DNA from 4 places in the Streptomyces sp. NPDC043812 genome. Region 4 is predicted to be linked to each of the others. Evidence: riboswitches for the same ligand, from Rfam matches in the RefSeq annotation. Region 4 holds a riboswitch; each other region holds the start of a gene.
The links. A riboswitch is a leader RNA that binds a small molecule or an ion and turns the genes downstream of it on or off. The one in region 4 is predicted to bind cyclic di-AMP.
Positions count from the first base shown of each region.

Region 1: another riboswitch for cyclic di-AMP. It lies ahead of AC067Z_RS20020 (M23 family metallopeptidase); the one in region 4 lies ahead of AC067Z_RS07815 (M23 family metallopeptidase).
Region 2: another riboswitch for cyclic di-AMP. It lies ahead of AC067Z_RS04605 (transglycosylase family protein); the one in region 4 lies ahead of AC067Z_RS07815 (M23 family metallopeptidase).
Region 3: another riboswitch for cyclic di-AMP. It lies ahead of AC067Z_RS23975 (M23 family metallopeptidase); the one in region 4 lies ahead of AC067Z_RS07815 (M23 family metallopeptidase).

Region 1 covers NZ_JBWKCY010000013.1:18,327-26,063, reverse strand. Annotated here, with positions in the region: gene AC067Z_RS20045 (aspartate aminotransferase family protein) at 1-1,265, shown strand, start outside; gene AC067Z_RS20040 (helix-turn-helix domain-containing protein) at 1,327-1,914, shown strand; gene AC067Z_RS20035 (DUF6126 family protein) at 1,930-2,106, shown strand; gene AC067Z_RS20030 (tyrosine-protein phosphatase) at 2,110-2,925, opposite strand; gene AC067Z_RS20025 (alpha-galactosidase) at 3,125-5,221, shown strand; cyclic di-AMP (ydaO/yuaA leader) riboswitch at 5,725-5,883, shown strand; gene AC067Z_RS20020 (M23 family metallopeptidase) at 5,886-6,836, shown strand; gene AC067Z_RS20015 (SGNH/GDSL hydrolase family protein) at 7,014-7,737, shown strand, end outside.
Region 2 covers NZ_JBWKCY010000002.1:422,905-430,641, forward strand. Annotated here, with positions in the region: gene AC067Z_RS04575 (glycosyltransferase family 2 protein) at 1-543, shown strand, start outside; gene AC067Z_RS04580 (GtrA family protein) at 540-965, shown strand; gene AC067Z_RS04585 (SurA N-terminal domain-containing protein) at 1,135-1,785, shown strand; gene AC067Z_RS04590 (nucleoside triphosphate pyrophosphohydrolase) at 1,805-2,791, shown strand; gene AC067Z_RS04595 (cytochrome P450 family protein) at 2,788-4,032, shown strand; gene AC067Z_RS04600 (transglycosylase family protein) at 4,174-5,118, shown strand; cyclic di-AMP (ydaO/yuaA leader) riboswitch at 5,389-5,563, shown strand; gene AC067Z_RS04605 (transglycosylase family protein) at 5,567-6,229, shown strand; gene eno (phosphopyruvate hydratase) at 6,502-7,737, shown strand, end outside.
Region 3 covers NZ_JBWKCY010000016.1:180,498-188,234, forward strand. Annotated here, with positions in the region: gene AC067Z_RS23940 (hypothetical protein) at 1-702, shown strand, start outside; gene AC067Z_RS23945 (FG-GAP repeat domain-containing protein) at 699-1,796, shown strand; tRNA gene AC067Z_RS23950 (tRNA-Lys) at 1,976-2,051, shown strand; gene AC067Z_RS23955 (hypothetical protein) at 2,163-2,540, shown strand; gene sigJ (RNA polymerase sigma factor SigJ) at 2,849-3,727, opposite strand; tRNA gene AC067Z_RS23965 (tRNA-Met) at 3,866-3,939, shown strand; gene AC067Z_RS23970 (PP2C family protein-serine/threonine phosphatase) at 4,136-5,305, shown strand; cyclic di-AMP (ydaO/yuaA leader) riboswitch at 5,567-5,723, shown strand; gene AC067Z_RS23975 (M23 family metallopeptidase) at 5,735-6,781, shown strand; gene AC067Z_RS23980 (aldo/keto reductase) at 6,950-7,737, shown strand, end outside.
Region 4 covers NZ_JBWKCY010000004.1:119,018-126,754, forward strand. Annotated here, with positions in the region: gene AC067Z_RS07800 (DNA gyrase/topoisomerase IV subunit A) at 1-1,958, opposite strand, end outside; gene AC067Z_RS07805 (M16 family metallopeptidase) at 2,141-3,493, shown strand; gene AC067Z_RS07810 (M16 family metallopeptidase) at 3,511-4,878, shown strand; cyclic di-AMP (ydaO/yuaA leader) riboswitch at 5,110-5,272, shown strand; gene AC067Z_RS07815 (M23 family metallopeptidase) at 5,286-6,068, shown strand; gene AC067Z_RS07820 (GntR family transcriptional regulator) at 6,260-6,940, shown strand; gene AC067Z_RS07825 (HPr family phosphocarrier protein) at 7,129-7,410, opposite strand; gene AC067Z_RS07830 (bifunctional acetate--CoA ligase family protein/GNAT family N-acetyltransferase) at 7,582-7,737, shown strand, end outside.

The sequences.
Region 1 (7,737 bases), on a different contig from region 4:
GGGTCTACGAGCGGGCCGAGGGCGCCTACTTCTGGGACGCCGACGGCAACGACTACCTGGACATGCTCGCCGGCTTCGGCGTCATGGGCCTCGGCCGGCACCACCCCGTCGTGCGCAAGGCGCTGCACGACGTGCTCGACGCCTCGCTCGCCGATCTCACCCGCTTCGACTGCCAGCCGCTGCCCGGACTGCTCGCCGAGAAGCTGCTCGCCCACACCCCGCACCTGGAGCGCGTCTTCTTCGGCAACAGCGGTACGGAGGCGGTCGAGACAGCCCTGAAGTTCGCCCGCTACGCCACCGGGCGGCCGAGGATCCTGTACTGCTCGCACGCCTTCCACGGACTGACCGCGGGCTCCTTGTCGGTCAACGGCGAGGACGGCTTCCGGAACGGCTTCGCCCCGCTGCTGCCGGACACAGCCGTCGAGCTCGGAGACCTGGACGCCCTCGAGAAGGAGCTCAAGCAGGGCGATGTGGCGGGCTTCGTCGTCGAACCGATCCAGGGCAAGGGTGTGCTGTCGAGCCCGCCGGGATTCCTGCGCGAAGCACAGGAGCTTCTGCACAGCCACAAGGCGCTGCTGATCGCCGACGAGGTGCAGACCGGCCTCGGACGCACCGGCGACTTCTACGCCTTCCAGTACGAGGCGGGCGTCGAGCCCGACCTGGTCTGTGTCGCCAAGGCGCTCTCCGGCGGCTATGTCCCCGTCGGCGCGACCCTCGGCAAGGACTGGATCTTCAAGAAGGTCTACTCGTCCATGGACCGGGTGCTGGTGCACTCCGCCAGCTTCGGTTCCAACGCGCAGGCGATGGCCGCCGGTCTCGCCGTTCTGTCCGTGCTGGAGGACGAGCACGTGGTGGCCAACGCACGGATGACGGGGGAGCTCCTGCGGGCCCGGCTGGCGGCGCTCGTCGACCGCTATGAGCTGCTGCACGAGGTGCGCGGCCGGGGGCTCATGATCGGGATCGAGTTCGGCCGCCCCGAGTCGATCAAGCTGCGCAGCCGCTGGACCATGTTGCAGGCCGCGCGGAAGGGTCTTTTCGCGCAGATGGTCGTCGTACCGCTGCTGCAGAAGTACCGGATCCTCACCCAGGTCTCGGGCGACCACATGGAGGTCATCAAACTGATCCCGCCGCTGATCATCGGCGAGCGCGAGGTGGACCGCTTCGTCGAGGCGTTCACGGCGGTGATGGACGACGCCCACAACGGGGGCGGTCTGATGTGGGACTTCGGGAAGACGCTGGTGAAGCAGGCGGTGGCGGGCCGCTGAGGCGTTTTGCCTCTGAGGCAAGAAATTTGCCTTGGAGGCAACCGGCTGGCGCAATGGAGGCATGACCACATCCGCCGAATCGGCGGCCGAGGGGCTGCGTCGCGTCGCACCCCGGCTGCGCGATCTGCGCCGCCGCCGCGGGCTGACCCTCGAGGCCGCAGCCCACCACGCAGGGCTCTCCCCGGCACATCTGTCCCGGCTGGAGACAGGGAACCGGCAGCCCTCGCTGCCCATGCTCCTCGCCCTCGCCAGGATCTACGGTACGACGGTCGCCGAGGTCCTCGGCGAGCTGCCGCCCGAACGCGAACCCGTCATCCGGGGCGGCCGCCGCGAGCCGACGACCGCCGACGGCTGGACCTACCACCAGGCCGGAGCCCCCGGCCGCGCCATGCAGGCGCTGCGGGTGGTCGTGCCCTACGGCGCCCAGGGCGATCTGGTGCGGGTGCATCCGGGAGAGGAGTGGCTGTACGTCGTCGGTGGACGGCTGCGCCTCGCTCTCGGCGACACGGTCCATGAGCTCGCGCCCGGGGACAGCGCGCACTTCGACTCGCTCACCCCGCACCGTATCTCCGCGGCCGCACCCGAGGGCGCCGAGCTGCTGTTCGTGCACACCCTGCTGCAGAGCCCTGACCCGCATCCGCACGTCTGACCCGGAAGGTATGTGATCCAGGACATGTCGCACGACCCGTTGGACAGGCGCTTGTCGAGCAGGCCGGAGGACCGGCGCGAGGAGCGCTTTCCGCGTGGGCTGGTCATCCGGCTGTTCGCCTATCTGATCGCCGGCCACCTCATCGCCGCGTTCCTGTATCTGCTGTTCCTGGTCGGCGGACAGAACCAGTAGCGGTCAGGGGGTGTCCGTCAGGAGACGTGCGCGCAGCCGCTCACGGGTGTCGGCGGAGAGCCCCAGGCCCTCGGAGAGGTAGCGCTCGGTGCCGCCCCAGGTCTCCTCGATCGTCTCGAACGCCGCCGCCAGATAGGAGGCGCGGGCGTCGAAGAGCGGGCTCAGCAGTTCCATGACCTCCGGGGACATGGCGGCGGGGGAGTCGTCGCTGCGCTTGACCTTGTAGCGGCGGTGGGGGTCGTTGGACATGAGGTAGTCCGCCTCGATGGCATCCCGCTCGACGCCGACGGCGAGCAGGGTGATCGCGATCGAGAGACCGGCACGGTCCTTGCCCGCCGCGCAGTGCATGAGGGCCGGGACACTGTCCTCGGCCAGCGCGTGCAGAACGCGGCTGTGCTCCGAGGTCCGGTACTTGATGATCGTCCGGTACGACGCGGTCATCCGGCCCGCGCCCTTGCCGTCGGCGAGGATCGACTTCAGCTGGTCGAGATTGCCGTCGCGGACCATCTTCCAGAACTCGGCGCCGTCGGCCGGGTCGCTCAGCGGCAGATTCAGATTGCGCACGCCCGGCAGCTCGACGTCCGGGCCCTCCAGCCGCTGGTCGGCGGCGTTGCGGAAGTCGAAGATCGTGTGGAGTCCGAGATCCGTGAGGAAGGCGGCGTCGCTCGCCGTCGCATGGGCGAGGTGTCCGCTGCGGAAGAGTCTGCCGTGCTGCACGCGCCGGCCGTCCACGGTGGGCAGTCCGCCCACGTCCCGGAAGTTGCGGACTCCGGCCAGCCGGGGCTCGGTGGACGGGGCCTGCGGCAGCTGCTGCGTCACGTGGACTCCTTCAGATGACTGCCGTCGGCGCCGGTCGCCGACGATGGCGCGATCCCGACCATACGACACTCCATTCATCGGGCAATCATCTCGCCCATGGCGCAAGGGCGTTGCCCCCGCGGCTGCGGACAGTTGATGATGTTCGAGCCTGTGTGAACCTGTGCCTATCTGAGAATCTGTGAGCAGCTGAGGGGTCGGGATGATGGAGACCGTCGGTGAAGGGCGTATCTGGCTGCTGACCGGAGCCACGAGCAGCTACGCACTTCACCTCACGGAACGGGATGAACTGGTGCATCTGCACTGGGGTGCGCGCATCTCGGGAGCCGATGCGGAAGCCCTCGCCGCAGCGGGACCGCCGCCCTACTGGCCCTTCGAGGCCCCGCTCGACGGACATGAGGAGTACCCGGTCGAGGGCGGCCCCCGGTTCGTGAGGCCGGCGCTCTCCGTGCGCACGGCCGAGGTCCGGGGCACCGAGTGGGCCTTCGCAGGCGCCGCGACGGATCCGGCGGACGGCGAGCTCCGGCTGCACTTCACCGACGCCGTGCACGGCCTCGGCCTCACCCTCCACTACCGCATGCGGGACGACGCGGACGTGATCGAACGCTGGGTCACCGTCGCCCACGAGGGCGCGGGGCCCGACCTCGAACTGCTCCGGGCCGACGCCGCGACCTGGACGCTTCCCCGGCGCGACGCCTGGCGGCTCGGGCAGCTGCACGGCCGCTGGGCCGCCGAGTCACTGCTCGTCCGGTCGCCGCTGACCTACGGCGAAAAGATCATCGGAAGCCGTCGCGGCCACACCGGTCACCAGCATCTGCCCTGGGTCGCGCTCGACGCCGAGGGGGCCACCGAGGAGCACGGCGAGGTGTACGGCTGCGCGCTGGGGTGGTCCGGTTCGTGGCGGATCGGCGTCCAGCAGCTGCCCGACGGGATGGTGCAGATCACGGGCGGGGCCGGCCACGACGACTCCGGGCTGCTGCGGCTCGCTCCCGGCGAGAGCTACACCTCGCCCGTGTTCGCCGGACTGTGGAGCGAGGGCGGCTTCGGCGGCGCGAGCCACGCCTGGCACGCCTGGCAGCTGGCGCATGTGATCCCGGGTGCCCGGCAGGACCGGCCCGTGCTCTACAACTCCTGGGAAGCCACCGGGTTCGACATCTCGGAGGAGCAGCAGCGGGCACTCGCCGTGCGGGCCGCCGCGATGGGTGTCGAACTGTTCGTCGTGGACGACGCCTGGTTCGGGGCCCGGACGAGCGACCGGGCGGGGCTCGGTGACTGGACACCCAACCCGGACCGCTTCCCGCACGGGCTGAAGCCGCTGGCCGACGAAGTGCACGCCCTCGGTATGCAGTTCGGCATCTGGGTCGAGCCGGAGATGGTCAACGCCGACAGCGATCTCTACCGCGCGCATCCCGACTGGGTGCAGCACCATCTCGGCCGCACGCGTACCGAACTGCGCAATCAGCTGGTGCTGAATCTCGCGCGCAGCGATGTGCAGGCGTATCTGTGGGAGCAGCTCGACGGCCTGCTCTCCGCTGCTCCCGTCGACTATGTGAAGTGGGACTTCAACCGCTGCTTCACCGATGCGGGCTGGCCGGGGGAGCCCTACCCGCAGAAGTTGTGGGTCGAGCATGTGCATGCCCTGTACGCGCTGCTCGACCGTCTTCGGGCGGCGCACCCGGGTGTCGCCTTCGAGTCCTGCTCGGGCGGCGGCGGCCGGATCGACCTGGGCGTGCTCAGTCGCACCGACCAGGTGTGGACCTCCGACAACACCGACCCGCTGGACCGGCTCGCCATCCAGCACGGCTTCAGCCAGCTGCACCCGGCGCGGGTCATGGCCGCCTGGGTCACCGACAGCCCCAATGTCCAGCTGAACGGTCGGCGCAGCAGTCTGCGCTTCCGTTTCGTCAGTGCCATGGCGGGGGTGCTGGGTGTCGGCGGCGATCTCACGGACTGGAGCGAGGCGGAGCTGACCGAGGCCCGCGGCTGGGTCCGGCTCTACAAGGAGATCAGGCCGGTGGTGCAGCACGGCGAGCTGTACCGGCTGCGTGATCCGGACGGCGGGCTCAGCGCTGTCCAATATGTCCGCGATGACGACATCGTCGTCCTTGTGACACTTCAGGCTCAGCACTACGGCGAGCGGCCGCCGCCCGTCAGACTGCGCGGGATCGACCCGCGCGCCGCCTACCTCTGCCTGGACAGCGGGAAGGTCCACCGAGGTGCCGTGCTGATCCATCACGGACTCCACACCGGGCTGACCGGCGATCTGGATGCAAACGTGATCAGGCTCAGGAAGGCGTGACGGACGCCTCAATTCCGTTCACGGAAAAGGTGGCTGCCGAATTCGCTGCCCGCGCACGGTGTGCCGTTGGATGGGATTTCACGGCGAACGACACAGGCGAGGGGTGGGGGTGGCGAGTGACCCGCGTCACTCGGGCCCGGAGTCCGGCGGGGACGAAGTCGGGCGTTGTCGACAACACTTGATGGATAAGTGCGGGCTTAGGTAATCATTTGCTGCTTCTGTCCGAATTGGGTCATTCGATATAACGTGCCCCGTCTGCAAGGGAGATGGGATCCGGCAGGTGAGCAGGATCATATTCGTGACGGAACGTACCGGGGTTCGGTGCCTCAATTCCGTTGCGGAGCAGGGAATTGAAGATCCCTTGTCCACGGAGGGTGACGGGGAATCCTTGCTTTATTCCGAGCCGACAATCCCCGGCGAAATCTGCCGCTTGTTTGCGCGTGCCCGGCTCGCCTACGGTCACGACCAATCCGGACGGACCGCCTAATCCTGCCGCCGACCGGACTTCGAACCCACCCACGTGTGGCAGGAGCGGGGGAACCAGGTAGTACGCCGTATCCGGAAAAATCGGACGGCTTGGGGTTAATTCGCGCAACAAGCGCGAACGGGCATCTCCAGCTCGAACCCGACAGCTCACCTCGCCGGCGCCGGAGAGGAATGCGCCATGCCTGGTAAGGGCAAGCACCGCCGTCCCAAGGCCAACCCCATCACCCGCGGCTTCGTCGTCGCCGGTACGGGTGGCGCCGCCATCGCACTGCCGCTGCTCGGCGCCACCGGCGCCAATGCCGCGACCGGCCCGGCCCCCGCCGCCGCGCCCGAGAAGGCCACCGCCGCCCCGGCCTCCTTCGCCGCCGCTCCGGCCGTCGAGGCCGCGAAGAAGGCGCCGAAGACCTACACGGTCGTCCCCGGCGACTATCTGTCGAAGATCGCGGAGGAGCAGGACGTCCGCGGCGGCTGGAAGCAGCTGTTCAACGACAACCGTCGCGCCATCGGTGCCGACCCGGCGCTGATCCACCCCGGCCTCGAGCTGACCATCGGTGCGAAGTCGAAGGCCAAGAGCGACCCGGAGCCCCGCACCGAGTCGCAGTCCCGGTCCTCGCGTGACTCCGTCCGGCCCGCCGCTCCCGAGGCGCCTGCCGAGAAGCCCGCCGCTCCCCAGGCTCCTGCCGAGAAGCCCGCGGAGAAGCCCGAGAGCAAGACGTCGGCCGCCGGCTTCACGGTGCCGATCGCCGGCGCGGGCATCTCCACGCCGTACCACCAGTCCGGCTCCATGTGGTCCAGCGGTTACCACACCGGTGTCGACTTCGTCGCCGCCACCGGCACCACCGTCAACTCCGTCGGCCCCGGCACCGTCGTCTCGGCCGGCTGGAGCGGCTCGTACGGCAACGAGGTCGTCATCCAGCACACGGACGGCACCTACTCGCAGTACGCCCACCTCTCCTCCCTGTCCGTCTCCGGCGGGCAGAGTGTGAGCGGCGGCCAGCAGATCGGGCTCTCCGGTTCGACCGGCAACTCGACTGGCCCGCACCTGCACTTCGAGATCCGTACCGGCTCGGGCTACGGCTCGGACATCGACCCGATGGCGTACCTGCGTCAGCACGGCGTCTCCATCTGAGTACTTACGGCCCGCCGTTGGGCGGGCCGACGCTCGTCCCTCGTTCCGTCCGGCGGCGGAGCGAGGGATTCCGCGTATTCCGGGTTGGTGGAAACTCGACTGGTGGTAAAGATCACCTCCCGTCAACCCCTCCTTACGGTCGCGTAGGTCACATCCGTAAAGGAAAGATGTGCTCCTGTGGCAGACGATTCGAGAACAGAGAACATCGGCGCATTCGGGTCGTACGCAGCGATCGGTGACAGCTTCACCGAGGGCGTAGGAGACCCCGGTCCCGACGGGACGTTCGTCGGCTGGGCGGACCGTTTCGCGGTCCTGCTCGACGACCTCGCACCGGAAAACACCTTCAGGTACGCCAACCTCGCCGTACGCGGCCGGCTCCTCGACCAGATCGTGGCGGAGCAGGTCCCGAGGGCCAAGCAACTCGCCCCCGACCTCGTGTCGTTCTGTGCCGGCGGCAACGACATCATCCGTCCGGGCTCCGACCCCGACGACGTGGCGGAGCGCTTCGAGCGGGCCGTCGCCGACCTCACCGACGCCGTCGGCACCGTCATGGTCACCACCGGATTCGACACCCGTGACGTACCCGTCCTGCGCCATCTGCGCGGGAAGATCGCCACGTACACCGCCCATGTGCGGGCCATCGCCGACCGCTACGGCTGTCCCGTCCTGGACCTCTGGTCGCTGAAGTCCGTGCAGGACCGGCGCGCCTGGGACGCCGACCGGCTGCATCTGTCACCGGAGGGTCACACCCGCGTCGCGCTGCGGGCCGCCCAGGTGCTGGGACTCGACATCCCGGCCGACCCCGACCAGCCGTGGCCGTTCCTGCCGCCGCGTGGGGCGCTCGAGGTACGCCGCGACGACATCAACTGGGCGCGCGAGTACCTGGTGCCCTGGATCGGCC
Region 2 (7,737 bases), on a different contig from region 4:
GACGTCGAGCTCGTCGACGGTGTGGGCGACTTCCGGCTGCTGTCGCGGCGCACGGTCGACGCGATCCTGGAGCTGACCGAGTACAACCGGTTCTCCAAGGGGATCTTCGCCTGGGTCGGATTCCGCACGACGACCTTCGAGTACGAGAACGCGGTGCGTGAGCAGGGACGCTCCAAATGGAGCTTCGGGAAGCTGCTCAATTACGGCCTGGACGGACTGCTGTCCTTCAACAACAAGCCGCTGCGGGCCGCGATCTATCTGGGAATGCTGCTGCTCGCCGTGGCCATGGTCTACGCAGGCTGGATCGTCGGCGTCGCCCTGGTGAACGGCGTGGACACCCCCGGGTATGTCACCCTACTCGTGGCGGTCATCGCGCTCTCCGGCGTACAGATGCTGATGCTGGGAGTGGTCGGCGAGTACGTCGGCCGCATCTACTACGAGGTGAAGCGGCGACCGCACTTCCTGGTGAAGGCGACCAACGCCGGCCTTCCCGGACAGGACGACCGGCGGAACAGGCGCGCGGGGGAACTGGTAGGACGATGACGGTACGGGGCCAGATGGTCAGGTTCGCCCTGGTGGGAGTGGTGAACACCGGGACCTACTACGGCCTGTACCTGGCCCTGCTGACCTGGCTGCCCTATGTGGCGGCCCATGTGGTCGCCTTCCTGCTGAGCATGGTCGGGTCGTTCTTCCTGACCTCGTACTTCACCTACCGCACGCGTCCCACCTGGCGGAAGTTCCTGCTGTTCCCGCTGACCAACGCGGCGAACTTCGTGGTCACGACGAGCGGGGTGTACCTGCTGGTGGACGTGCTGCACCTGAGCAGCACGTACGCGCCGCTGATCGCCGCCGCGGCGGCGATCCCGATCACGTTCGTCGTCTCCCGCACGATCATGCTCCGCCCCGACCGCACCCCCGGCGCCCCCATCCCGGCGCCCGAGCCGGAACGCACTCCGGCGGCCTGACCGGCCGTGGTTCCGCGGGCGGCCTGCGCCGGCCGTCGGGAATGCCGAGCCCCGCACCCGAACCGCCTGCCGAATCGTTTGGCGAATCAGTGGCCCACACCACTCCGACTGCCTAACATCGATCACCGCAGGGTCTTGTGCACCGAAGCACAATCACCGGGAGGCTCCTTTGCACCGCCGCCGTCGCACCGCGCTCGCCGTCTCCGCCGCGCTCATCGCCGCCGCGCCCCTCCTCGCCGCCTGCGGCAACGAGGCACGCCCCGGCGCCGCCGCCGTCGTCGGCGGGCAGCGGATCGAGGTGTCCACCGTCCAGGCGCAGGTCGCGGACGTGCGCGACGCGCAGGAGGCCTCCCCGCAGTCGGCGCAGCTCATCAAGGACTCCGGCCAGCTCGGCCGCGCCAAGCTGTACGACCTCATCGTCGACAAGGTCGTCGAGCGCGCCGCCGCCGACGCCGGGGTGAAGGCCAGCCGCAAGGAGATCCAGGACGCCAGGGCCGTGCTCGTCGAGCAGTCCGGCGGCCGGCAGCAGATGGCCGCCATGTATCTGCAGCAGCGCGGTGTCGCCCCCGACCAGCTCGACGGCGTCGTGCGCCGTGACGTGCTCGTCGGCAAGATCGCCGCCGCCCTCGGAGCGACGAACAGTCCCGAGGGCCAGCAGAAGCTGAACCGGGCGTTCACCACCGCCGCGAAGGCGCTGCGCATCGACGTGAACCCGCGCTACGGCGCCTGGGACGACGCCAAGCTGGAGCTCGGCGCCTACAAGGCCCCCTGGATCACCCAGGTGACGAAGGAGTCGGAGCCCGTCGAGACCGGTGCGTGAGCCGGGGTAGGTTCGACGGGTGAACGAACCTGTCGAAGCCGGACGCATCGTCCTGCTCACCGCCAGCCACCGCGTGGCGCCCGGACTCCTGTCCTGGCCGGCGTGGCAGACCCTGCACGCCGCGGACCGGGTGCTGTGCGCCGACGCGGCGCACCCCCAGCTGCCGTATCTGCGCGAGGCGGGGATCGACGTGGAGCACTCCGCGCCGACCGCCGAGGAGGTCGTCGACGCCTGCGCGGGAGGCCGGACCGTGGTCGTCCTCACCTCCGGCAGCGGCGAGCAGCCCCTGACCGACGGCCTGGCCCGCCTCGGCGGCTCGGGTCGCCTGCGGATGCCGGACCTGGAGCTGCTCCCCGGCTCGTACGACCTGCCCGGGGCGCGGCTGCTCGACCTCGTCGAGGTCATGGACCGCATCCGCCGCGAATGCCCCTGGTCCTCGCAGCAGACGCACAAGGGGCTTGCCAAGTACGGCATCGAGGAGGCGTACGAACTCGTCGAGGCCATCGAGGACGGCGACCGTGACGAGCTGCGCGAGGAGCTCGGCGACGTGCTCCTCCAGGTCGTGTTCCATGCGCGTATCGCGGAGGAGGACGCCGACGGGCCGTTCTCCGTCGACGACGTGGCGGCCACGATCGTCGAGAAGCTGATCCACCGCCATCCGCACGTCTTCGGCGACGAGACCGCCGAGACACCGGAGGACGTCAAGGCGCACTGGCTGCGCACCAAGGCGATCGAGAAGCAGCGCGACTCGGTGACCGACGGCGTCCCGCTCGGCCAGCCCGGTCTCGCGCTCGCGGCCAAGCTGGCGTCCCGTGTGCGCACGGCAGGCCTGCGGGTGGACCTGCCCGCCGGGGAGGACATCGGTTACGAGCTCCTGGCCCTCGCCGTACGGGCGGAGGCGGGCGGCGTCGACCCGGAGGCCGCGCTGCGGGCGGCGGCCCGTGCGTACCGTGACGCGATCCGCGCGACGGAGGGACCGGGCGCCCCGGATACCGTCGAGGGGTGAACGACCCGAACACCGCGCCCGAACTCTTCACCTGGGAGTTCGCCACCGACCCCTATCCCGCCTACGCCTGGCTGCGCGAGCACTCGCCCGTGCACCGGACCACGCTCCCGAGCGGGGTCGATGCATGGCTGGTGACCCGGTACGCGGACGCGCGGGAGGCGCTCGCCGACCAGCGGCTGTCCAAGAATCCCGCGCATCACGACGAGCCCGCGCACGCCAAGGGCAAGACGGGCATCCCCGGTGAGCGCAAGGCCGAGCTGATGACGCATCTGCTCAACATCGACCCGCCGGACCACACCCGGCTGCGGCGGCTCGTGTCCAAGGCGTTCACCCCGCGCCGCGTCGCCGAGTTCGCTCCGCGGGTGCAGGAGCTGACGGACCGGCTCATCGACGGCTTCGTGGAGAAGGGGGAGGCGGACCTCATCCACGAGTTCGCGTTCCCGCTCCCCATCTACGCGATCTGCGACATGCTCGGCGTCCCGCGCGAGGACCAGGACGACTTCCGCGACTGGGCGGGGATGATGATCCGTCACGGCGGCGGGCCGCGCGGCGGGGTCGCCCGGTCCGTGAAGAAGATGCGGGGATATCTCGCCGAACTGATCCATCGCAAGCGCGAGGAGCCGGGGGACGACCTCATCTCCGGGCTCATCAAGGCGTCCGACCACGGCGAGCACCTCACCGAGAACGAGGCCGCCGCGATGGCGTTCATCCTTCTCTTCGCCGGCTTCGAGACGACCGTGAACCTCATCGGCAACGGCGTCTACGCGCTGCTGCGCAACCCCGCACAGCGCGAGCGGCTGCAGGCTTCGCTCGCCGCCGGCGAGAGCGCGCTGCTGGAGACCGGGGTCGAGGAACTGCTGCGCTACGACGGGCCCGTCGAGCTCGCGACCTGGCGGTTCGCGACCGAGGAGCTGACGGTCGGCGGGCAGCGGATCGCCGCGGGAGATCCCGTACTCGTCGTGCTCGCCGCCGCGGACCGCGACCCGGAGCGCTTCGGCGAACCGGACACTCTCGACCTCGCCCGGCGCGACAACCAGCATCTGGGCTACGGCCACGGCATCCACTACTGCCTCGGCGCGCCGCTCGCCCGGCTCGAAGGACAGACCGCGCTCGCGACCCTGCTCAGGAGAATGCCCGACTTGCGGCTTGCGGGCGATCCAGCCGATTTGCGGTGGCGTGGGGGTCTCATCATGCGCGGATTGCGCACTCTGCCCGTTGAGTTCACACCCGCCAAAATCTGACGGTGGATCAAGTTCGTGACTTTCACGTGATCTCCGCTGCATCGACTTGTGACTCACGTTCGAATGCGGCTACGTTCACCGTCGACTCGGCAGGCGTCAGCAGGCCGCTCAGTCCTCAGTAGTCACGCGAAAGGCATTCTCATGCGCTCCGGGAACGGACGGCACCGCCGACCCCGTCAGGCTCCGGCCATCGTCGTCGCGGCAGGGGTGACCGGCTCGGCCATCGCGATCCCGCTCCTCGGCGCGGGTTCCGCTTCCGCCGCGGACTCCGCCGCCTGGGACCGTGTCGCCGAGTGCGAGACCGGTGGCGCATGGAGCGCCGACTTCGGTAACGGCTACTACGGCGGACTGCAGTTCGCGCAGGAGACCTGGGAGGAATTCGGCGGCACCTCGTACGCGGTGAGCGCCGATCTCGCGAGCCGTTCGCAGCAGATCGCCGTCGCGGAGAAGGTGCTCGAGGCGCAGGGGCCGGAGGCGTGGCCCGGCTGCGCGACGATCGCGGGCCTGACGGACGACGGCGCCGACACCGGCGTGGACCCCGGCATGGAGCCGGGCGACCTGCTGCTGCCCGAGTCCGGCGCGAGCGCCGCACCGTCCGCCGGGGAGGGCGCGGAGGACTCCGCGTCCGGGTCCGACACGTCGCGGCCCTCCGGGTCGGCCGACTCCTCCGGGGACGACGGCTCGCAGCCGAGGGACGCCGACGCGTCGGCATCCCCGGACACATCTGATGAACCGGCTGAATCGGGCACTCCGGACAACAGCGAGGAAACCGCTCCCGCGGACGGCAGCGGCAAGCATCGTGGCGAGGCCGCCAAGGACGAGAGCGAAGCGGGCAATTCGGACGAGGGTCGCGAAAGCGGTCGTCATGCCTCACGGGGTGACGCATCGGTACGCGACGGGGCGGCGGAGGCCGGGGACGGCAGCTACACCGTCCAGCCCGGCGACAACCTGTGGGGCATCGCGGACGAGCGCGAGCTGCCGGGAGGCTGGACCGCCCTCTACGAGGCGAACCAGGAGACCGTCGGGGACGACCCCGACCTCATCGTCCCCGGTCAGAGTCTCGATCTCGGCCTGAATCAGCCGTAGTTCACGCGGTGGTTCGCGGTCGTTTGTCCGTTCTGTTCCAGTGAGACAAGGGTCTCTTTGCGGCAACTAACAGGTTTCAGCCAGCAAATTCGGCCAAGACGGTCACGACCTGCGTAAACGCCCCTGATTGCCGGGGCGGATTGGGCGATTTCTCCCCGATGTTCAGCTTTGAACATCGGGGAGCCGTGTGTTTACGGTCGGAACCGCTCGCCACCGCGGGCACCGTCGACCGTCACGCCGAATCCTGCCGTCGGTCGGGGGGAACACTCGTCGCTCAGTGCGCCGAAGGCAGGAGCGGGGGACCCAAGGTAAGCGCCGGTCCCGGTCGTTGAAGGTGAGCGACCGAGGAACGGCTCGGGGTGAAGCCATGCGCCAGACGCGTGGCCGGGCAACTCACATGGCCCGAACCCGACAGCTCACCTCGTAGGCGTCGGTGAGGAGAAGCTCCATGCTGCGTTCCAGCAAGGCCAAGCACCGCCGCGCGTCAAGGGCCGTCCGTATCGCCACGCTCGCCGGCGTCACCGGTGCCGCCATCGCCGCCCCCATGCTCGCCGCCACCTCCGCCTCCGCCGCCACCACCTCCGAGTGGGACTCGGTCGCGCAGTGCGAGTCCGGCGGCAACTGGTCCATCAACACCGGCAACGGCTACTACGGCGGCCTGCAGTTCTCCGCCTCCACCTGGGCCGCGTACGGCGGCACCGCGTACGCCGCGTCCGCCGACCAGGCCTCCAAGTCCCAGCAGATAGCCGTCGCCGAGAAGGTCCTCGCCGGCCAGGGCAAGGGTGCCTGGCCGAGCTGCGGCGTCGGCCTGTCCAACGCCGCCAACGACGCCGCTCCGGCCCAGCCTGCGCAGCCGAAGCGCGCCGAGGCCCCGACCACGCGCTCCGAGCGCGCCGAGGCCCCGGCCAAGAAGGCCGCCAAGCCCGCCGCCAAGGCCAAGTCCTTCAAGAAGGGCGACGGCGAGTACAAGGTCAAGGCCGGCGACACCCTGAGCAGCATCGCCACGGCCGAGAAGGTCAAGGGCGGCTGGGAGAAGCTGTTCGAGCTGAACAAGAACATCGTCGAGGACGCCGATGTGATCCACCCGGGCCAGCAGCTCCACCTGCGCTGACCCGCCTCCTGTCCGCGCTCCGCAGCGCGGACAGGACCCCCGAGCACCCCGGTCCGGCCCGCGTTCCCCCGTGCGCGCCGGGCCGGGGTTTCGGCGTTCAAGGCGTTACCTACGAGTAGCTTCCGGGTGTTTTGTCCCCCGCGCTCAGTGTTCACGCCCTTTTTCGTCCCACGGGGCGGGCATCGGCCGGCCTTTGCCCCCGAGGCGGTTAGGCTCTTGGCGCAAGGCCAAGCAGACCTCTGCACTTTTCTCGCGTCACATCCCAGAAGGAGATGCTCGTGCCGTCCATCGACGTCGTCGTAGCCCGGGAAATCCTGGACTCCCGAGGCAACCCCACGGTCGAGGTCGAGGTTGGCCTCGACGACGGCAGCACGGGTCGTGCTGCAGTTCCGTCCGGCGCCTCCACCGGTGCGTTCGAGGCCCTCGAGCTCCGCGACGGTGACCAGAACCGCTACCTCGGCAAGGGCGTGGAGAAGGCCGTCCTCGCCGTCATCGAGCAGATCGGCCCGGAGCTCGTCGGCTACGACGCCACCGAGCAGCGCCTGATCGACCAGGCGATGTTCGACCTGGACGCCACGCCCGACAAGTCCTCGCTCGGCGCCAACGCCATCCTCGGCGTCTCCCTCGCCGTCGCGCACGCCGCCTCCGAGGCCTCCGACCTGCCGCTCTTCCGCTACCTCGGCGGCCCGAACGCGCACCTGCTGCCCGTTCCGATGATGAACATCCTGAACGGCGGCTCGCACGCCGACTCCAACGTGGACATCCAGGAGTTCATGATCGCGCCGATCGGCGCGGAGTCCTTCTCCGAGGCCCTGCGCTGGGGCGCCGAGGTCTACCACACCCTCAAGAAGGTGCTGAAGCAGAAGGGCCTGTCCACCGGTCTCGGCGACGAGGGCGGCTTCGCGCCGAACCTCGACTCCAACCGCGCCGCCCTGGACCTCATCCTCGAGGCCATCAAGGAGGCCGGCTACGCCCCCGGCAAGGACATCGCGCTGGCGCTCGACGTCGCCGCGTCCGAGTTCTACAAGGACGGCTCGTACGAGTTCGAGGGCAAGTCCCGCTCGGCCGCCGAGATGACCGAGTACTACGCGGAGCTCGTCGACGCCTACCCGCTGGTCTCCATCGAGGACCCGCTGTTCGAGGACGACTGGGCCGGCTGGCAGACCATCACCGAGAAGCTCGGCACCAAGGTGCAGCTCGTCGGCGACGACCTGTTCGTCACCAACCCCGAGCGTCTGGCCCGCGGCATCGAGGACGGCGCCGCCAACGCCCTGCTCGTCAAGGTCAACCAGATCGGTTCGCTGACCGAGACCCTGGACGCCGTCGAGCTGGCCCAGCGCAACGGCTTCAAGTGCATGATGTCCCACCGCTCCGGTGAGACCGAGGACGTCACCATCGCCGACCTGGCCGTCGCCACCAACTGCGGCCAGATCAAGACCGGTGCCCCGGCCCGCTCCGAGCGCGTCGCCAAGTACAACCAGCTGCTGCGCATCGAGGAGATCCTCGAC
Region 3 (7,737 bases), on a different contig from region 4:
TTCTACGGCGGTTGCGAGCCCTACTGGTGTCCCGAGCTGCTGCCCACCGGTGACGGCCGTGTCGTGTTCGAGGAGGCGAACGGCTCAGGCCTGTACGCCGTCGGGCGCGGGGAGCAGCTGCCCGGTACGCACATTCCGAGCGTCCATCTGAGCGACGATCTGGAGGCATCGGGCCGGTACGCGGCGTACTCGATGGGCCACGTGTGGCACGAGGTGCTGGACCTGGACAGACAGCAGCGGGTGTTCAGCCGTGAGATCGACTACCGGGCGACCTCACTCGTCGGCTCCACCCTCTGGATCGAGGGCACCTCCGCCGGCGTCGTCGATGCGGTCGACGTCCGGACCGGGAAGACGGTCCGCAGCGTCGATGTGGGCAGCTGCGACCTGGAGGACGTCCAGGTGTGGTCGTCCAGCGTGTACTGGAAGTGCGCGGGGTCCGCCGGGGTCCACGACATGAACACCAAGCGCAATGTGGCCCTTCCCTTCCGTCCCATCGTTCGGCAGTCCTCGGAGACGGGTACGTCGGGTGGGAGCAGGCGGGTGTCGTCAGCATCACCGATGTCCGCGGAACGGCGGGGACCCGGGCCGTCGGCCGGCCCTCGGCCGTCGAGCCCGGCCACGGCTGGAACGTCGACCGCTTCGGCGGGCATCTCACGTACGTGGACGGTGCCGGCGAGACCCATGTGGTGCCATCCCGAGTGACCACCTCCGCGCTGACCCTGCTGGACGCGGACCCCAGGAGCACGGCCGACATCAAGAAGGCTTCGTGGAAGCCGCGGTGGTGGCTGTCCAAGCCCGCGGCATCGTGGACGCTCACCCTGAAGAGCAAGGCGACGGGCGCGGGGGTGCGGACACTCTCCGGCGGCGAGGCCCGCGGCCTGATCGAGGGCGCATGGGACGGCAAGGACGGCAACGGCAAGCTCGTCGCCAACGGTGCCTACACGTGGACCCTGACGGCGAAGCCCGCCGACGGCCAGGGCGCGGACCTGAGGACGACCGGCACGGTCGCGATCAGCGGTGCGGCGCCGGTCCGGCGTGACCTGGCGGGGAACGACGGTTTCGGCGAGATGCTGGTGAAGGACTCTGCTGGTCTGGTGTTGCAGTACAAGGGCACTGGCACGGGTGGGGTCTCGGCCCGTCAGGCGGGCGACACGTTCGCGGTCGGCGCGTATCCGGTGCCGTTCGGGGACGTCGACGGCGACCGCTGCAACGACGTGCTGATGCGGCTCGGCAACGAACTGCGTGTGTACCGGCCCGGCTGCGGGAACCCCCTGACGCACTCGGCGCCGTGCACGGTGATCGGCTCGGGCTGGGGGCAGTACGACGTGCTCACGTCGCCCGGCGATGTGAACGGCGACGGCTTCACAGACCTGATCGCCCGTCAGACGGTCACAGGTGACATGTACTTCTACGCCGGGACGGCGGACCACCGCCTCAAGGGCCGGGTGAAGATCGGTACGAACTGGAAGACGTACACGAAGATCGTCGGCGCCGGTGATCTCAACGGCGACGGCCGCGGTGACCTGCTCGGCCACGACAAAGCGGGCGCACTGTGGCGCTACTACGGCACGGCGGCCGGCGGCGTCACCCCCCGGGTGAGGCTGATCGGCAGCTGGGGCACGAAGTACACGTCCGTCGTCGGCATGGGCGACATCACAGGTGACGCCAAGCCGGACATCGTGGCGCGTGACACGGCCGGGAACCTCTACCGGCACAGCGGCAACGGCAACGGCACGATCGCCGGACCCGTGCAGATCGGGAGGGGCGGCTGGACGGCCTTCAAGGGCCTGTACTGAGCCGCCGCGCAGCGCGCAGGACAGGGCCCGTACGACACTTCGGTGTGGTGCGGTCGTGAGGTCCGGTCCCGTCCCACGGGCCCGGACCCCCTTGTTCCGCCACATCCGGTGCGGGCGCGCGTGGGATACCCGATCGGCTCGGGGGATCTCTTTGGTTATGCTCTGGGGTGTTGTGCCGAGGGCCGTTAGCTCAATTGGCAGAGCAGCGGACTTTTAATCCGTTGGTTGTGGGTTCGAGTCCCACACGGCCTACCACTCAGCCCCACGTCAGAAGCTTCTGGCGTGGGGCTGATCCTGTTCGCGGGCTGCATCGCGCTCCGAGCCGACCTGCCGTGACCAGGCGGCCGGTGCGCCGTTGAGTTGATCATGAGCTCCCGACGCAGAGCCACCGTCGTCACCGTTCTCGCCGCTGCCCTGACCGCGCCGGCCGCCCTGACCGCCCCCGCCGCTCAGGCCGTACCGCCGGGGCAGGTGTACTTCTGGCCCGAGTCCAACCAGATGGGTTCAGGAGGTGCCTGGGCCTACACCCCGCCCGGCTACCGCGAGGCCGATCCCCGGATGAAGCGGCACGCCTACTCCTTCGACTCCCACGCCGCGGTCAGCGTCTACGCCATCAGCCACCGATCCGGCGGCAGTTGCCTCTACCGGGAGATCCGGCCGGACGACCACGACAACAACTGGACCGCCTGGCCGACGAAGTTCGACGGCGTGAGTGACACGACCATGGGTTGTGAGCCGGGCTGATTCGCCAGATGTCCCTTCGTACGCGGGCTGTTGGGCTGCTGACCACCCCGATGCTCCTGACGGGCCTTCTCCTGACCGGCTGCACGGCGCCGGCCCCGGTGCCCCGTCCCGACCGGACGAGGTGATCAAGGCTGCCACCCGTGGCCTCACCGACGCCTGTCTCACCCGCCAGGGCCTCCGTCCGCCCCGCCCCGGGCAGAGCCCGCCGCCGACTGCCGCTCCCACACCTGGTCCGTCGGCTGCTGAGACCGTCCCCCTCAGAAATGCCTCCCGCTCGGCCTGCGCCCTGTCGGGCGCAGGCCGAGTTCTCACGGCTGAAGGACCGTGAGGTCCAGCGCGGCGAGGCGTTCGGGGTCCGTGAGGATGTTGATCTCGACGATCCGGCCGTCGGTGACCGTGAACGCCATCACCGACATCGGTACGCCGCCTGCCGTCGAGACCATCCCGGCCGCTCCGTTGACCAGCGCAGGCAGGGCCGCCTCCGCGAAGCGGGCGAATGTGATCGCCTTGCCCGCCACGGCCTGCGCGCCGCGAACCAGCGAACCCGGGAGCAGAGTGCCGCCGTCCGAGCGGGACACGACGTCCGGGTCGAGGAGGGCGACGAGGGCCTCGAAGTCCCCGCCGCGTGCCGCCGTCAGGAACGCGTCGACCACCTCGCGCTGCCGTCCGAGGTCGGCGTCCGGGACGGGTGCGGAACCCTGCACCCTCCGGCGGGCGCGACTGGCGAGCTGACGGGCGGCCGCGGGGGTGCGGCCCACGACGGGGGCGATCTCTTCGAACGGCACGGCGAACATGTCGTGCAGCACGAACGCGAGCCGTTCCGCGGGCGCCAGCGTCTCCAGCACGACGAGCAGTGCGAGGCCGACCGAGTCGGCGAGCAGCACCTCGTGTTCCGGGTCGAGGCTGTCCGCGCCGCTGACGATCGGCTCGGGTATGCGGGTCTCCATCGGTTCCTCGCGCCGGGAGACGCGGGTGCGGAGCATGTCGAGGCAGACCCGGCCGACGACGGTGGTCAGCCAGCCGCCCAGGTTCTCGACGCGTTCGGTGTCGGAGCGGCTCAGACGCAGCCACGCTTCCTGGACGGCGTCGTCGGCATCGCTCAGCGAGCCGAGCATCCGGTAGGCGACCGCGCGCAGGTGGCCGCGGTGCTCCTCGAAACGCTCCGCCAGGAATTCGTGTTCGTTCATGGTCCGTCCACACCCCTCGTTGCTCGTGTTTTCACTGTTATGACGCGTGGCGGAGCGCCGATGTGACCGGCTCGGGAGGACCGGGGCCGAAAAGTGGATTTGATCTTGCTTCCGATGGCGTAAGGTTGTGTTCACCGACGCGGGGTGGAGCAGCTCGGTAGCTCGCTGGGCTCATAACCCAGAGGTCGCAGGTTCAAATCCTGTCCCCGCTACTGAAGGCGAAGGCCCGGTGATCGATCTTCTCGATCACCGGGCCTTCGTCGTATGTGCGATCGTGTTCGCTCGCCAGCCCTGGCCTGGGGTTTCGCCCGCGCGGGCGTGGCAAGTCGCCTCCGGGCGCCACGGCGCGCAGCATGGGAGAAGCGCGGCAGCGTGCGTGGCCGCGGGCGGAGCGGCGGGAGATCACCTGTGGGGCGAGAGCAGGGCAGCAGCTACAGGTTGCCGTGGTTCGTCCGTGTGCTGCCCGCGGCGATGATCGTCGGCGGTGTGGTCTTCGATCTGCTGACCCCGTCCCGCTTCACCGCGGTGCCGCTGTTCGCGGCCGCCCCGCTGGTCGCGGCGCCGATCGTGTCGTGGACGGTGACGCTGCTGATGGGTATCGCGGCCATGCTGGCCGTCAGCGGCATGCACACGTACAACGGCACCATCGGGCAGATCACCGCGGTCACCGAGACGAGCACCGTCTTCACGGTCGCCGTCCTCGCGCTGCTGATCAACGGGGTGGTGCAACGCGGCAGTGAGCGGCTCGCCTCGGCGAGGGTCATCGCGGAGGCGGCGCAGCGGGCCGTGCTGCCGACCCCCGCGGACCGGATCGCCGGACTGCATATCGCCGCGCGGTACGAGGCGGCGCAGGAGGACGCGTTCATCGGCGGCGATCTCTTCGCCGTGCAGGACACCCCGTTCGGAGTGCGGCTGATCGTGGGCGACGTACGCGGCAAGGGGATGGAGGCGGTGGCGGCCGTCGCCGTGCTGATCGGGACGTTCCGGGAGGCGGCCGAGCAGGAGGACTCGCTCGAGGGTGTGGCGCAGCGTCTGGAGCATGCGCTGAAGCGTGACCAGGCGCTGCGGGAGGAGGAACCGGACACGATGGAGCGCTTCACCACCGCCGTGCTGGGTGAGATCCCGCCGGGCGACGGAGGCGGGGACGGCACGGTGCGCCTGGTGAACCGCGGGCACCCCGAGCCACTGATGCTGCACGCCGACGGCGGTCTGCTGATGCTGGAGCCGCCCGCGGCTGCCCTGCCGCTGGGCATGGGCGACTTGGCGGCCTGGCCGGACCGGGCTCAGGACTACCGGCTGCCCGCCGGATCGACGCTGCTGTTCTACACGGACGGGCTGTCCGAGGCGCGTGACGCGGGCGGTGCGTTCTACAGCCCGGGCGAACGGTTGCGGGGCCGGCTCTTTCCCGGGCCTGAGGCGTTGCTGGACGCGCTCGTCGACGATGTGCGCCGCTACACGGGTGGTGGGACGACGGACGACATGGCACTGCTGGCGGTCGGCCGGCCCGCCGAGGGGCAGCCGGACAGGCGGCGCACGGTGCGGGTCGTGAAGGCGGAGACGGACCCGGAGCGCGGATAGGTCGGGGCCTGCGGGGTGGGTGACGGCGTTCCGCCACGGTGCGTAGTCGCAAGGTGCCACTACGCATAACATTTGACGAACAGTCAGAAGCAATCGCCGTGAAGAGGTTTGATCAAGTCGCCCGATTCCGCACGCTTCTGTCCTGGTAAGTTCTGGCCACAGTCGTTAACGATCAGTCGGAACAGCTTGGAATCCGGCCCCGGCGTCTATTAACGTTCGATAACGCAGCGCGGTCGTCCCAGTCGTCGCAAGAGACGGCACCGTGCGCACGCGCCGAATCCCGCAAGGGAACCGGGGAACCATCAATTGGGGTGAATCGGGCACCTTTTGCCGCTCTGTTCGCGGTCGAAGACGCTCGTAGGAGACCTTCCTGCTCCGAACCCGTCAGCTAACCCGGTAGGCGAGAAGGAAGGAAAGGAGTACGCCTTCGTGGCGTCCAACATGCCTGCCCCCGAGGCCCCGTTCGCACCCGGTCATTTCGGTGACGATCCTGCGGAGCGGACGTGGGAGGAATGGAATCCCACCGAGGAATCCATCCGTCCGGTGCGCGGCCGGCACCGCGTCGCAAAACAGCGTGGCGGACTCGCCCGTAGCTCCACCGTCCTCGGAGTCGGTGTCATCGCCGCGGTCGGCGCCGGTGGCATAGCCACCGCGCAGGACAAGCCGGCGGTCTCCATCTCCCTTCCGGACTCGATCGCGGACAACCTCCCCGACGCCGCGTCCCTTCCCGGCGTGGGCTCGCTCATCTCCGACGACGCGGGCGCCGACTCCGACGCCAACACCGCGCCGCTCACCGCGATGACCACCGTCGCCGACGGCGCCGCGGCCACGGACGGCGAGCAGGCGGGCGCCGGAGAGGCGCTGCGCGCCCGGATCCTCCAGCAGGCCGAGCAGCAGCGGGCCGAGGCGGACGCCGAGGCGAAGGCCGCCGCCGAGAAGCTGGCTGCCGAGCAGGCCGCCGCCGCCGCGGCGAAGCAGCAGAGCGCCGCCGAGGCGAAGGCTGCCGAGAAGAAGCGCAAGGCCGAGGAGGCAGCGCGCGCCAAGGCGGAGGCGGAGCGGCTCGCCAAGCTTGCCGCGAGCTACTCCCTGCCCACGTCCTCGTACACGATCACCTCGACGTACGGCGAGTCCGGTTCCATGTGGTCCTCCGGCCAGCACACCGGCCTGGACTTCGCCGCCCCGACGGGCACCCCGGTCAAGGCCGTGCACGGCGGCACCATCAAGTCCGCCGGCTGGTCCGGTTCGTACGGCTACCGCATCGTCCTCGAACTCGAGGACGGCAGCGAGGTCTGGTACGCCCACCTGTCGTCGATGACGGCCAGCGCAGGCCAGAAGGTCGGCACCGGCGACACCATCGGCCGCGTCGGTGCGACCGGCAACGTCACCGGGCCGCACCTGCACATGGAGGTGCACACCCCCGGCGGCTCGGGTCTCGACCCGATGGCGTGGCTGCGGGACAAGGGCCTCACCGTCTGATCCTCGACGATCGCCCGATCGCTCTCCCGGGACGAGGGCGGTCTGCCAGGAAGGCTGCGCGGTACGGCGATGCCGTACCGCGCACCCTCATGTCGCCGTAGGCCCGGTGCACAGCCCCGACGCCGGGCCGGCGGAATAGCCGTGCGCGGCCTCGTCGTTGACCCACGCATGACCTCCCTTCGCGCTCTCGGCTCGTCCGACCTCGCCGTGTTCCCCCTCGCCCTCGGTGGCAACGTCTTCGGATGGACCGCCGACGAGGCGCAGTCGTTCGCCGTGCTCGACGCGTACGCAGCCGCCGGCGGCAACTTCGTCGACACGGCCGACTCCTACTCCGCATGGGTGCCCGGCAACCAGGGCGGCGAGTCCGAGACGGTCATCGGCAACTGGCTCGCCTCGCGCGGCAACCGCTCCGAGATCGTCGTCGCGACGAAGGTCGGCGCCCACCCGCAGTACAAGGGTTTGTCCGGTCCCACGATCAAGGCCGCGGCCGAGGAGTCGCTGAGGCGGCTCGGCACCGATCACATCGACCTCTACTACACCCACTTCGACGACCCGTCCGTGCCCGTCGAGGAGATCATCACCGCCCTCGACCAGCTCGTGAAGGACGGCAAGGTCCGCGCGATCGCCGCCTCCAATCTGAGTGCCGAGCGCCTCCAGGCGTCGCTCGACTTCTCCGACAGCGAGGGGCTCGCCCGCTACGTGGCCCTGCAGCCGCACTACAACCTGGTCTCCCGCGACACGTACGAGGGGGAGCTGCAGAGCACGGCCGCGCGCGCCGGCCTGGCCGCCGTCCCCTACTACGCGCTCGCGTCCGGCTTCCTCACCGGCAAGTACCGGCCGGGGGCCGCGGTGGACAGCGCGCGTGCGCAGGGTGCGGGCAAGCACCTGGGGACCGAGCGCGGTCTGAAGGTCCTCTCCGTGCTGGACGAGGTCGCCCGCTCGCGCGACGCCGAGCT
Region 4 (7,737 bases):
CCGTCCCTGAGCGAGATGACCTCCAACTCGTCCTTGTTCGACGGGTAGTCGGGGACCACCCGCTTCACGACACCCTGCAGGGTGCCGAGCGCGAGACCGGGGGAGGACTCGTCGAGGGTCGTGAGGCACACGATCGCCTCGTCCTCCTCCAGCGACAGGAACTCGGTGACCGGCGCGCCCCCCGACAGATTGGGGTCCGACGCCGTGTCCGGCAGCTGCGGCAGATCGATCACCGACACGCGCAGCAGCCGCCCCGCCGACGTCACCGCGCCCACCTCGCCGCGCTGCGTGGCCAGCACCGCCGAGACGATCACGTCGTGCTTGGTGCGCCCGGAGCCGTGGTCCACCAGGGGCTCGCCGGTCGCCGTGCGTGCCAGCAGTCCGGTGGAGGACAGCAGCACTCGGCACGGGTCGTCCGCGACCTGCAGCGATGCGGTCGGTGCGGGTGCGCCCGCGGATTCCAGCAGCACCGTGCGGCGCGGGGTGCCGAACTTCTTGGCCACCGCGGCCAGTTCGGAGGAGACCAGCTTGCGCAGCTCGGCGTCCGACTCCAGGATCCCCGTCAGCTCGTCGATCTCGCCGTTGAGCCGGTCGCGCTCGCTCTCCAGCTCGATCCGGTCGAACTTGGTCAGCCGGCGCAGCGGCGTGTCGAGGATGTACTGGGTCTGGATCTCGCTCAGCGAGAAGCGCTCGATCAGCCGCTCCTTGGCCTGGGCCGAATTCTCGCTGGAGCGGATCAGACGGATGACCTCGTCGATGTCGAGAAGGGCTACCAGCAGGCCCTCGACCAGGTGGAGCCGGTTGCGGCGCTTGGTGCGGCGGAACTCGCTGCGCCGGCGCACCACCTCGAACCGGTGGTCCAGATAGACCTCCAGCAGCTCCTTCAGACCGAGCGTGAGCGGCTGCCCGTCCACCAGGGCGACGTTGTTGATACCGAAGGACTCCTCCATCGGCGTCAGCTTGTAGAGCTGCTCCAGGACCGCTTCGGGGATGAATCCGTTCTTGATCTCGATGACCAGCCGCAGGCCGTGCTGGCGGTCGGTGAGGTCCTTGACGTCGGCGATGCCCTGCAGCTTCTTCGCCGAGACCAGGTCCTTGATCTTCGCGATGACCTTCTCCGGGCCGACCGTGAAGGGCAGTTCCGTCACGACCAGGCCCTTGCGGCGGGCCGTGACCGTCTCGACGGACACCGTGGCGCGGATCTTGAACGTGCCACGGCCGGACTCGTACGCGTCCTTGATCCCGGCAAGGCCGACGATGCGGCCGCCCGTCGGCAGATCGGGGCCGGGCACATGCCGCATCAGCGTCTCGAGGTCCGCGGCCGGGTGCCTGATCAGGTGGCGGGCGGCGGCGATGACCTCGCCCAGGTTGTGCGGGGGCATGTTCGTCGCCATACCGACGGCGATGCCCGACGCGCCGTTCACCAGCAGGTTGGGGTAGGCCGCGGGGAGCGCGACCGGCTCCTTCTCCTGACCGTCGTAGTTCGACTGGAAGTCGACCGTGTCCTCGTCGATCGACTCCGTCATCAGACTGGTCGCGTCGGCCATCCGGCACTCGGTGTACCGCATGGCCGCGGGCGGGTCGTCATTGCCCAGCGAGCCGAAGTTCCCGTGGCCGTCGACAAGGGGGAGACGCATCGAGAACGGCTGCGCCATGCGCACCAGCGCGTCGTAGATCGACGCGTCTCCGTGCGGGTGCAGCTTTCCCATGACCTCACCCACGACACGCGCGCACTTCACATAGCCGCGGTCGGGGCGCAGGCCCATCTCGTTCATCTGGTAGACGATGCGGCGGTGCACCGGTTTCATGCCGTCGCGGGCGTCGGGCAGGGCGCGGGAGTAGATCACCGAGTACGCGTACTCGAGGAAGGAGCCCTGCATTTCGTCCACGACGTCGATGTCGAGGATCTTCTCCTCGAACTCCTCCGGCGGTGGGGTCTTCGTGCTGCGGCGGGCCATCGCGGCTGCTGCTCCTTCACGTACCAGTCTGGATCTGACGCGGACCATTGTGGACTGTCCCACTGACAACACCGACCGCGACCCGGAAGAGGGACGTGGTGGGCGGTCGGGAACTTCGCCAGGTGCCAGTGCGCTTGCATAGGGTGGCAGGACCTTTTCACATCGCGATCGAAGGGACGTACATGCCCATGGGTCACACGGCCACAAGCCAGGCCGGCTCCGGCGGCCTGACAGCGACCGAGCACCGTCTGGCCAACGGCCTGCGCGTGGTGCTCTCCGAGGACCACCTGACCCCGGTCGCCGCGGTGTGCCTCTGGTACGACGTCGGCTCCCGCCACGAGGTCAAGGGGCGTACGGGACTTGCCCACCTCTTCGAGCACCTGATGTTCCAGGGCTCCGGCCAGGTGAAGGGGAACGGCCACTTCGAGCTCGTCCAGGGCGCCGGCGGCTCCCTGAACGGCACCACCAGCTTCGAGCGGACGAACTACTTCGAGACCATGCCGACCCACCAGCTGGAGCTGGCGCTCTGGCTCGAGGCCGACCGCATGGGTTCGCTGCTCGCCGCGCTCGACGACGAGTCGATGGAGAACCAGCGCGACGTCGTCAAGAACGAGCGCCGCCAGCGCTACGACAACGTCCCGTACGGCACCGCGTTCGAGAAGCTGACCGCCCTCGCCTATCCCGAGGGCCACCCGTACCACCACACGCCGATCGGCTCGATGGCCGACCTGGACGCCGCGACCCTCGAGGACGCCCGCGCCTTCTTCCGCACCTACTACGCGCCGAACAACGCGGTGCTCTCGGTCGTCGGCGACATCGACCCGGAGCAGACGCTCGCCTGGATCGAGAAGTACTTCGGGTCCATCCCCTCGCACGACGGAAAGCAGCCTCCGCGCGACGGCTCCCTGCCGGAGAACATCGGCGAGCAGCTGCGCGAGGAGATCGTCGAGGAGGTACCGGCCCGCGCCCTGATGGCCGCCTACCGCCTCCCGCACGACGGCACACGCGAGTGCGACGCCGCCGACCTGGCGCTCACCGTCCTCGGCGGCGGCGAGTCCTCCCGGCTGCACAACCGCCTCGTCCGCCGCGACCAGACGGCCGTCGCCGCCGGGTTCGGCCTCCTGCGGCTGGCCGGCGCGCCTTCGCTCGGCTGGCTGGACGTCAAGACCTCCGGCGGGGTCGAGGTTCCGCAGATCGAGGCCGCGGTCGACGAGGAGCTCGCGCGGTTCGCCGCCGAGGGCCCGACGCCCGGGGAGATGGAGCGCGCACAGGCCCAGTTGGAGCGCGAGTGGCTCGACCGGCTCGGCACCGTGGCCGGCCGGGCCGACGAACTGTGCCGCTTCGCGGTCCTGTTCGGCGACCCGCAGCTGGCGCTGACCGCCGTGCAGCGGGTCCTGGACGTCACCGCCGACGAGGTGCAGGCGGTCGCCAAGGCCAGGCTGCACCCGCAGAACCGGGCCGTGCTGGTCTACGAGCCCGTCTCCGCCGACGACGAGACCGCAGAGAACGACGAGCACGAGGGGGCGGACCAGTGAGCGACGCTGCCGTGACCATGGACTTCCACCCGCAGCCCACCGCCGGCACCGCCCGGCCCTGGGCCTTCCCCGCCCCCGAGCGCGGCACGCTGGACAACGGCCTGACGGTCCTGCGCTGCGACCGCCCCGGTCAGCAGGTCGTGGCCGTGGAGATCATCCTCGGCGCGCCGCTGGACGCCGAGCCCGAGGGGCTCGACGGCGTCGCCACGATCATGGCGCGTGCCCTGTCGGAGGGCACCGACAAGCACAGCGCTGAGGAGTTCGCCGCCGAGCTCGAGCGCTGCGGAGCCACTCTCGACGCCATGGCCGACCACCCCGGCGTCCGGGTGTCCCTGGAGGTCCCGGCCTCCCGGCTGACCAAGGCGCTCGGGCTGCTCGCCGAGGCCCTGGTCGCCCCGGCGTTCGCGGACAACGAGGTCGACCGGCTGGTCCGCAACCGCCTCGACGAGATCCCGCACGAGATGGCCAACCCCGCCCGCAGGGCGGCCAAGCAGCTCTCCCAGGAGCTCTTCCCGTCCTCCCTGCGGGTCTCGCGACCGCGGCAGGGCACCGAGGAGACCGTCGCCCGGATCGACTCCGCTGCCGTGCGTGCCTTCTACGAGACGCATGTCCGCCCCGCCACGTCGACCGCCGTGATCGTCGGCGACCTGACCGGCATCGACGTCGACGACGTTCTCGCCGGCACCCTGGGCGCCTGGACGGGTGACAAGGCCGCGCCCCGCCCGGTGCCGCCGGTCACCGCCGACGACACCGGCCGTGTGGTCATCGTCGACCGGCCCGGTGCCGTGCAGACGCAGCTGCTCCTCGGCCGTATCGGCGGCGACCGCCACGACAGCGTCTGGCCGGCTCAGGTTCTCGGTACGTACTGCCTCGGCGGCACGCTGACCTCCCGGCTGGACCGCGTCCTGCGGGAGGAGAAGGGCTACACCTACGGTGTGCGCGCCTTCGGTCAGGTGCTGCTCTCGGCCCCGGACGGTTCGGGCGCCGCGATGCTCGCCATCAGCGGCTCCGTGGACACGCCGAACACCGGTCCGGCGCTCGACGACCTGTGGAAGGTGCTGCGCACCCTGGCGGCGGAGGGCCTCACCGACGCCGAGCGCGATGTGGCCGTCCAGAATCTGGTGGGCGTGGCGCCGCTGAAGTACGAGACGGCGGCCTCCGTAGCCGCGACGCTGGCCGACCAGGTGGAGCAGTCCCTCCCGGACGACTACCAGGCCCACCTCTACGCCCGCCTGGCGCAGACCGGCACGGTGGAGGCGACCGCCGCGGCCGTGAACGCGTTCCCGGTGGACCGGCTGGTCACGGTGCTGGTCGGTGACGCCTCGCAGATCGAGGAGCCGATCAAGGCGCTCGGCATCGGTGAAGTGACCGTCGTCACCGGCTGATTGAAAGCACCCTTCTTCGGCAAACAGCACAAAACGGATGTTGTGCAAGCAAGCGGAACCCTGGCTTCGAGGTATTTGCCGGGGTTCCGCTGTTTGTCCGTTTCCTTGCGGAAGCGACGTGTACGCCCTGTGGCATGCGCTACAAAAGGGGCTGTCCGTTTGGTGATTGACGGATGAGCTGCCTAGCGTCGGTGCGGCTGTCCGCCAAGATCCCGCCGCGCCCGCGGCATCGGACAGCCATCGCCGAGTCCCCGTCAGGCGCGAGCCTGGGGAGCCGGGGACCCACGCAGTCCCTGGGGTGAATCGGACGCCTTCGCCGTGTGCGGAGGAGTCCGTAGGAGACCTTCCTGCTCCGAACCCGTCAGCTAACCCGGTAGGCGAGAAGGAAGGAAAGGACCAGCCACTTCATGGCGTTCACCCGTGCCACCGGGAAGCATCGTGCCCCGAGCCGCCTGACGCGCAGGAGCGCGAAGATCGCGGGCGTCGCGGCCCTTGCCACCACCGGCGTCATCGGAACCCTCGCCTCCCCGGCGCTCGCCGCCGAAGCCGAAGCCCCGTCCGTCGAGGACACCGGGCTGACGCAGATCGTCTCCATGGGATCCATCGCCGACGAGATCGCCGACCAGGCCGCCGCCCAGAAGCAGGAGGCCGCCGAGGCCGCCGCCAAGGCGAAGGCGAAGGCGAAGGCCGAGGCCGAGGCGAAGCGCAAGGCCGAAGCGCGCGCCAAGGAGATTCGCGAGGCCAAGGCGCGCGCCGCCCGTGAGGCCGAGCGCAAGCGCCTGAACTCCTTCCGGCTCCCGATCGCCGGCTCCTTCGTGACCACCGGCTACCAGACCGGCGGCGCCCTGTGGTCCTCCGGCAGCCACTCGGGCGTCGACTTCCGCGCCGCGTCCGGCAGTTCGGTCGTCGCCGTCGGCTCCGGCACCGTGGTCGAGGCCGGCTGGGGCGGCGCGTACGGCAACAACATCGTCATCCGGATGAACGACGGTACCTACACGCAGTACGGCCACCTGTCGTCCATCGGCGTCTCGGTCGGCCAGCAGGTCACCCCCGGCCAGCAGATCGGCCTGTCCGGCTCGACCGGCAACTCGACCGGACCTCACCTGCACTTCGAGGCCCGCACCACCGCGGAGTACGGCTCCGACATCAACCCGGTCGCCTACCTCCGCGCCCGCGGCGTCAGCGTCTGACCCGAGCATCTCCCCGAGGGCCCCCGGCACGAGCCGGGGGCCCTCGGCGTTTGTGTCGCGCCCTGCCATTTCCGGCCAAAGGATATGCATGGATTCCGGTCGGCCATCGGAAAATCCAGCGGACTGGAATAGAGTCACCGGACACGAGTCAATCGGCTGCGTTTCGCGCGGATCAAAGCGGAGGTTCGGTCATGCGCATTCCCGCGCACTCTGTATGCACAGCGATCCGCGACGACATCGTCTCCGGCGTATTCGAACGCGGCAGCCGGCTGACCGAGGAGCACCTCGCACGCCGCTACGGCGTCTCCCGCGTCCCGGTGCGCGAGGCGCTGCGCACCCTGGAGTCGGAGGGGTTCGTCGTCACCCGCCGCCACGCCGGCGCACATGTCGCCGAGCCCACCGAGCAGGAGGCGGCCGACCTGCTGGAGATCCGCATGCTGCTGGAGCCGCTCGGTGCCGCCCGCGCGGCACAGCGGCGCACCGAGGCGCATCTCAAGGTGCTGCGCGGCCTGGTGAGGCTCGGTCAGGAGCGTGCGCGCCGCGGGCAGGGCGAGGACCTGCGTTCCCTCGGCTCCTGGTTCCACGAGACGCTCGCGCAGGCGTGCGGCAGCCCGGGGCTGACGGCCCTGCTGATCCAGCTGCGCCACAAGATCGCGTGGATGTACTCGGTCGAGCAGCCTGCCGCACCCGTCGAGTCCTGGGCGGAGCACGGCGCCATCGTGGACGCCGTGGCGCGGGGCGACGTGGAACGGGCCCGGACGCTCACCGCGCTGCATGCGGAAAGGGCTGCGGGGGAGCACCGTCTGCGACGCCGGGCGGAGCGGGTGAGGACTTCGCAACATCCCGTAAACATCGCGAGCCTCCGCAATTAACAATCGAGCCGTATACAAAGGTGTGGTATTCGGTGGCGGCCATTTTTCGTCACCGGAATTGGGTCGGCGGAATTGAGTGCCCGAATTCGTGCTGCCCGTGAGGGAAAAGCCGGCGGGGGAGCCGGTGGGGGACGACAAAGCCGCGGCGCTCCGGAAGGAACGCCGCGGCTTTGTCGCGATACTGCGGATCAGACGGTCTCGGGGAGCTCGTCCAGACCCTCGGCCACCAGCTTCGCCAGACGGTCCAGCGCGACATCGGCGCCGTCCGCGTCGGAGGCGAGCACGATCTCCTCGCCGCCCTGCGCGCCCAGGCCGAGCACGGCCAGCATGGAGGCGGCGTTGACGGGGTTGCCGTCGGCCTTGGCGATCGTCACCGGGACACCGGAGGCGGTCGCGGCACGGACGAAGATGGACGCGGGGCGGGCGTGAAGGCCCTCGGCCCAGCCGACATTGACGCGACGCTCAGCCATGGTGTTGCCCTTCAGGTCTTGCAGGTCCTAATGGTTGTCTAGACCAGTCTCTCATGCGTTGGCGGGTGCTCCGCCGACGGCCCTGCCTGCGGCCGCACCGCCGAACGGCCCTCCCAGCGTGCCCGTGCGCAACCACCCACGCGACCCGTGCATCCGCCGTACGCTGCTCGCATGCAGACCTCGTCGGAGCACGCCTACCCTGATCACTGGGAAGCAGACGTCGTGCTGCGCGACGGTGGCACCGCACGCATCCGGCCCATCACCACCGAGGACGCGGACCGTCTGGTCAGCTTCTACGAGCAGGTCTCCGACGAGTCGAAGTACTAC